2 regions of the Variovorax sp. 160MFSha2.1 genome follow, and region 1 is predicted to be linked to the other one. Evidence: riboswitches for the same ligand, from Rfam matches in the RefSeq annotation. Region 1 holds a riboswitch; the other holds the start of a gene.
The links. A riboswitch is a leader RNA that binds a small molecule or an ion and turns the genes downstream of it on or off. The one in region 1 is predicted to bind glycine.
Positions count from the first base shown of each region.

Region 1 (3,466 bases):
AAGCCGCAGTGCGCGCCTGGGCCGCCGCATGGTCCGCACGCGACGTGGCCCGCTACCTCGCCGCCTATGCGAGCGACTTCACCCCCCCGCGCGGCCAGGATCGCAAGGCATGGGAGACCGATCGCCGCACGCGCATCGAAGAGAAGGCCGCCATCAGCGTGGAGATCGACAGCCTCGTCATCAGCCTCAAGGGGCAGGCGGCCACCGCCAGCTTCCAGCAGACCTACAGCGCCGACAAGCTGCGCGAGAAGAGCCGCAAGACGCTGGAGCTGCAGCGCGTGGAAGGCCGATGGCTCATCCGCAAGGAGAGCGCGGGCGGCTGATGCAGGCGCCCGGACGAGGCGGGACGCAATGGCCCTGTAAGCCAAACGGTTCACGAAGGTGTCACCACTTGCAACCATGCTGCAGCCTTCGTTTCCCCAAAGCTGTGGCTGCCATGTTTCCCACCAAGACCGACAAGGCGCGCAACGAACTCCAGGGCGGACAGCGCACGCTCACCCAGCGCGAACGCGCCCTGCTGCTGATGGCCGACGGCCGGCGCTCCCTGACCGACTTCAGTCCCCTCTTCGCCAACCGCGACGAAGCCGAGCGGACCATCCAGGCGCTGATCGACAAGGGCTACCTGCAGGGCACGAAGGCCGCGGCGGCGGAAGCCGAGCCCCACGCACAGCCCGCGCCCTCGCCCATCCCCGCCGTCGAGCCGATCCAGGTCGCCACCTCGGCCGACACCTTCGACGGCAAGCGTTCGCTGGCGACCACGCGCATGTTCCTGTTCGACATCTGCGAGCGCATGTTCGTGCGCCGCGACCCGAAGTTCGCGCTGCAGATGCGCGACGCCCTGCGCGAGGCGCGCGACCGCGAGGCCATGCTGACGATCGCCGCGCTGATGCTCACCGAGATCGAGAAGACCGCGGGCGCGGAGCGCGCCGAGTCGCTGCGCGAGCGCATCGACCGGCTGCTGCCGCCGGCCGAAGTGATTCACTGAGAACTTCGATCGGGGCGATGGCCGCCACGGCCTGTGACACCATCGCCGGGTGAATTCCCCGCCTCCCGCCTCCACCTCGTTGTCCGAGCGCCTTCGCAGCTGGGCCAGGCGCCTCAAGCGCGACGGCGTCACCCTCTGGTTCGCCTGCCGGCACGCCTCCACGCCCTGGTATGCGAAGGCGCTGGGTGTTTTCGTGGTGGCCTATGCGCTCAGCCCGATCGACCTGATCCCCGACTTCATTCCGGTGCTGGGCTACGTCGACGACGTGCTGCTGCTGCCGGGGCTGATCTGGCTCGCGGTCCGGCTGATTCCCGCGTCCGTGCTCGCCGAATGCCGCGAGCGGGCCGATGCCTGGATGCAAAGCTCGGGCTCGAGGCCGACCAGCCGCTGGGGCGCCGCGCTGGTCGTGGCCGTGTGGATCGCGGTCGCCGCAGGGGCGTGGTACCTGTGGGTGCGCTGAGCGCATCGAGAAGATGGTCGTTGCGGAGCGCGCCGAATCGCTGCGAATGAAAAGCCGGCCGACGCCAGCGGCTTCGGCATTGCTTCATCGTGTCCGACCGTACATCGGACATCTGGAACCGGTGGTCATGAATCTTGCGGATGCGAAGCGCTGCAAGGTGTACGCTGAACCGAGCAAGCAGCCGCCAGAGGCACCGCTTGCCTCAACGCTCATCAATGCATAAAGGGAGAACAAGCCCATGGCTCTCACAAGTTTCGGATTCATCGTGACGGGAGACCGATTTGTCCAGCATCAGGGAACAGACAAGTTCCGAATGAAGGTCGTAGGAGTCGCAACCGCCTCCGAAGGTATCGAGGTTGCGCAGGAGATGGTTCGGGAAGGTGTACAGCTCATCGAACTCTGCGGCGGATTCAGCCCCGTGTGGGCGGGCAAGATCATCGAGGCCATCGACTACGCCGTGCCCGTTGGCGTGGTCGCGTACGGGCCGGAGTCGATCGACTCGATGCACCGTCTGTTCTCCTAGCGATACCCGATCAACTACACTCTCGAAAGTCAGGAGAGAGCCCCGCATGCCGGGGCCGCCGAAGGCGCAGGGGGCAAATTTCCCCCGAACGCTCAGGCAAAAGGACTGACGAGGCGCCGGTGAAAACCGGCGTTTCCTTGCTGGAGAGAGGCCGCCGCATCCAAAACAGGAGCAGCGGCCCACCGAAGGAGCAAACCCCGATCGTGGGGCGAATCTCTCAGGTAAAGCGGACAGCAGGGGTGGCCCATGGCTTGCGTCATGGATTTCGACTGCCCCTTTGGAGTGCCCCGTGGCCGCTTCTTCCGCCCCCGCTACCGAACTTCTCAAGACGCCGCTGTATGACCTCCACCTGGAGCTGGGCGCCCGCATGGTGCCCTTCGCCGGCTATTCGATGCCGGTCCAGTACCCGGCGGGCCTGATGGCCGAGCACAAGCACACGCGCGACGCGGCCGGCCTCTTCGACATTTCCCACATGGGCCAGCTGCGCCTGGTCGGGCCCGACGCCGCGGCCGCCTTCGAGACCCTGATGCCCGTCGACGTGATCGACCTGCCCGCCGGCAAGCAGCGCTACGGCCTGCTGCTGGACGACGAGGGCGGCATCCTCGACGACCTGATGTTCTTCAACGAGGGCAACGGCTCGATCTTCGTGATCGTCAACGGCGCCTGCAAGGTTGCCGACATCGCCCATATCCAGAAGAAGATCGGCTCGCGCTGCGAGGTGCGCCCCCTGCCCGAGAACGCGCTGCTCGCGCTGCAGGGCCCGCAGGCTGCGGCCACGCTGGCGCGGTTGTCGCCCGGCGTCGAGCGCTTCGTGTTCATGACGGGCGGAGCGGTGCAGATCGACGGCATTGCGGCCTTCGTCACCCGCAGCGGCTACACCGGAGAAGACGGCTTCGAGATCTCGGTGGCCGCATCCGACGCCGAACGCCTCGCCCGCCTGCTGCTGGCCCAGCCCGAGGTCAAGCCCATAGGCCTGGGAGCGCGCAATTCGCTGCGGCTCGAGGCGGGACTTTGCCTCTACGGCAGCGACATCGACACCACCACCACGCCCGTCGAGGCCTCGCTCAACTGGGCGATGCAGAAGGTGCGCCGCGCGGGCGGCGCGCGCGAAGGCGGTTTTCCGGGTGCCGCGAAGGTGCTCGCGCAGCTCGCCGCCTCCACCGCCGGCGCGGCCGGACACACCGACCACGACACGCTGAAGCGCAAACGCGTGGGCCTCGTCGCGCTGGAGCGCATTCCGGTGCGCGACGGCACGGTGCTGCAGTCTTTCGAGGGCCAGGACATCGGCACTGTCACCAGCGGCCTGCTCGGCCCCACGGCCGACCGCTGCATCGCCATGGGCTACGTGGCCACCGCGTTCGCCGAGCCGGGCACGCGCGTGCAGGCCATCGTGCGCGGCAAGTCGGTGCCGATGGAGGTGTCGACCATGCCCTTCGTGCCCACCCGCTACTACCGCGGCTGAACGCGGCTGACCGGCTAGGCTCTGCACCCCCGAACC
Region 1 covers NZ_CP157624.1:4,176,211-4,179,676, forward strand. The annotation lists gene ABL838_RS18970 (hypothetical protein) at 1-323, shown strand, start outside; gene ABL838_RS18975 (hypothetical protein) at 437-985, shown strand; gene ABL838_RS18980 (YkvA family protein) at 1,035-1,445, shown strand; gene ABL838_RS18985 (DUF6506 family protein) at 1,684-1,968, shown strand; glycine riboswitch at 1,989-2,086, shown strand; glycine riboswitch at 2,099-2,212, shown strand; gene gcvT (glycine cleavage system aminomethyltransferase GcvT) at 2,258-3,430, shown strand.

Region 2 (3,466 bases), 3.2 Mb from region 1:
GCTATTCGCGAGATACCACTCGACGGTCTTGCGGATGCCGGTGTCGAAGGTTTCGGCGGGCTTCCAGCCGAGTTCGCGCTCGAGCTTGCGTGCGTCGATGGCGTAGCGGCGGTCGTGGCCCGGGCGGTCGGTGACGTAGGTGATCTGTTCCTTGTACGGTTTGCCGTCGGCGCGGGGGCGCAGTTCGTCGAGCAGGGCGCAGACTGTGTTGACGATCTCGATGTTGGGCTTCTCGTTCCAGCCGCCGACGTTGTAGGTCTCGCCGAGCTTGCCGGCTTCGAGAACGCGGCGGATGGCGCTGCAGTGGTCCTTCACGTAGAGCCAGTCGCGCACCTGCATGCCGTCGCCGTACACGGGCAGGTTCTTGCCGGCCAGCGCGTTGACGATCATCAGCGGGATCAGCTTCTCGGGGAAGTGGAACGGGCCGTAGTTGTTCGAGCAGTTGGTGGTCAGCACCGGCAGGCCGTAGGTGTGGTGCCAGGCGCGCACGAGGTGGTCGCTGGCGGCCTTGCTGGCCGAATAGGGGCTGTTGGGCTCGTACTTGTTCTCTTCGGTGAAGGCCGGGTCGGTCTTGGAGAGCGAACCGTAGACCTCGTCGGTCGAGACGTGCAGGAAGCGGAAGGCCGACTTCTGCTCGGCCGGCAGCGCGCCCCAGAAGCCGCGCACCGATTCGAGCAGGCGGAAGGTACCGAGCACGTTGGTCTGCACGAAGTCCTCGGGGCCGTGGATCGAGCGGTCCACGTGCGACTCGGCGGCGAAGTTGACCACGGCGCGGGGCTTGTGCTCGGCGAGCAGGCGGTCGATCAGGGCGCTGTCGCCGATGTCACCCTGCACGAAGATGTGCTTGGGGTTGCCCTTGAGCGACGCGAGGGTCTCGAGGTTGCCGGCGTAGGTCAGCTTGTCGAGATTGACGACGGGCTCGTCGCTGTTCGCGATCCAGTCGAGTACGAAGTTGGCGCCAATGAAGCCGGCGCCGCCGGTAACCAGGATCATGAAGTCCCCTGCAGTTATGTGGAACGATCGCCGTCCGGCAGATCAACAGGTGATTATCCCATTGGCCCAAGGGAGAGAATCCAGAGGTTGGCGCCCGAGCAGGCTCCGCCTACAATCGCCTCCACTGCAGGAGAGCGGGCCACCCGGTGGCCCTACCGAAGGCGCAAACTCCCATAAACGCTCAGGTCGGCCTCGCAAGGGCCTGTACTGCAACAACTGAAACGCCGTCTGGAGAGCCGCCACGCCATGTGGCGCACCGAAGGAGCAAACCCTCTGCGGGCGCAGCGGGTGAATCTCTCAGGTACCGAGGACAGGGGGAGCGGCAACTTGGACTGCGGTCGTCCGGTTGTTTTTGCTATTCATTCAATAGCAATCCACGCCCGCCATTCAAGCGCTGCAACCTCAAAGGTACTTGAAATGCGCGTGATCGTCCTCGGCGCCGGCCTGCTCGGCGTGACTTCGGCTTACTACCTCCAGCAACTCGGCCACGAAGTGACCGTGATCGACCGGCAGGCCACCCCGGCCGCCGAAACCAGCTTCGCCAACGGCGGGCAGATCTCCGTCAGCCATGCCGAACCCTGGGCCAACCCCAGCGCGCCGCTGAAGGTGCTGCAATGGCTGGGCAAGGAAGACGCCCCGCTGCTCTTCCGCATGCGCGCCGACATGCGCCAGTGGCTCTGGGGCCTGCAGTTCCTGCGCGAATGCACGCCGGCGCGCACCCGCCACAACATCGAACAGATCGTTCGTCTGGGTACATACAGCCGTTCGATGTTGCAACAGTTGCGCCGCGACACCGGCCTCAACTACGACCAGCGCACCCAGGGCATCCTGCACTTCTATACGACGCAGAAGGAGTTCGACGGTGCTCTCGAGCCCGCCGAGCAGATGCGCACCCTGGGCTGCGAGCGCCGCGTCATCTCGGCCGACGAGGCCGTGAAGATCGAGCCTGCCCTCGCCCACATCCGCCCCAAGCTGGCCGGCGCCACCTACACGGCCGAAGACGAATCCGGCGACGCCAACCGCTTCGCGCGTGAACTCGTGGGGCTGGCCGCCGCCGCGGGCGTGAAGTTCCTGATGAGCCACACCGTCACCGCGCTGCGCGAGGCCGGCGGCATCATCGACCACGTCGAGGCCACCGACAGCGAAGGCCGCTTCCAGCGCATCCGCGGGGACGCCTTCGTGCTGGCGATGGGCTCGCTGAGTCCGCTTTACGCAGCGCCGCTGGGCATCCGGTTGCCGATCTATCCTGCGAAGGGCTACTCGGTGACCCTGCCCGTCAAGGACGCCTCCAAGGCCCATCAGGTCTCGCTGACGGATGACGAATTCAAGCTCGTCTTCTCGCGCTACACCTCGGCTTCGGGCGACCGCTTGCGCATCGCCGGCACCGCCGAGCTCAACGGCTACGACCGCGACCTGAACCGCGTGCGCTGCGAGGCCATCGTGCGCCGCGTCGAAGAACTCTTCCCCGGCGCCGGCGACACCACCCAGGCCCAGTTCTGGACCGGCCTGCGCCCCGCCACGCCGAGCAATGTCCCGCTGATCGGCAAGACGAAGCTGCCGAACCTGTTCCTCAACACTGGCCATGGCACCCTCGGGTGGACGCACGCCTGCGGCTCGGGCAAGTCGATCGCGCGGATCGTGAGCGGGCTGGAACCGGAGGTGGATTTCGCGTTCACGGGCATAGCCCGCCCAGGTGGCTCGAAGACGAGCCGCCTTCACTCCACGAGCGCGTCCTGAGGCCGAACACTCGCTGTTTCGCTTCCGTCACGACTGCTGTCGCCCGTCGGCAGCATGTCGACTCTCAGCAACTGAAGACCGAAGCCGATGCGGCGAGCATCGGCGCTTTCGGCGACATCGCAAGGCCTGTGGGCGCCGCTCACGAATATCTCGGCATCCAGCAATGGTCTGCCGTGCAGTTTCCGGATCTCCAGGTCACAGAAAAATCTCAGTGAATCGCCCGTCTTGACGATTTGGCAGGCACTGCCGTTGATCCGCAGATCGACTTCGACCGGCGCACTTCCACTGGGTTGATAGGCGGCCCCTGTTACGGTGACTCGCACCTTGCCGGCAGCGGGCAACTCCGCGGTATCGAGTACGAGCAGAAAGGAGGCGGTGCCTTCGGCGCTCCACGCACCCCAGGGTTCAGGCTCGTGCCAGCCGGCTGTGAGACCCGGCACATGGAGGCTTCCGCTTCCGAAGGCCACGTCGTCACCCAACGCCACCTTCGGGCTGGAACGCAATCCCGCATCATCGAGTTGCAGCCCCCACCGGACTCCAAATGCCCGGTCCATCATCTCAGCATTCGTTGACGACGTGACGGCGGAATACCGCCTCCTGGGCATCAGAAAGAACGGGACGCGAGTCCGACCGACGACATCCTTCATCACGGGAAGGGAGGCGACTTCGTTCCCGACGGGAATCCATTCGGAGCATCCATCCGGAAGATGCGCGGCATTGTTCCTGTCCGGGGTAA
Region 2 covers NZ_CP157624.1:927,923-931,388, reverse strand. The annotation lists gene rfbB (dTDP-glucose 4,6-dehydratase) at 1-993, opposite strand, end outside; glycine riboswitch at 1,111-1,208, shown strand; glycine riboswitch at 1,212-1,317, shown strand; gene ABL838_RS03970 (D-amino acid dehydrogenase) at 1,411-2,730, shown strand; gene ABL838_RS03965 (hypothetical protein) at 2,709-3,466, opposite strand, start outside.
Region 2: another riboswitch for glycine. It lies ahead of ABL838_RS03970 (D-amino acid dehydrogenase); the one in region 1 lies ahead of gcvT (glycine cleavage system aminomethyltransferase GcvT).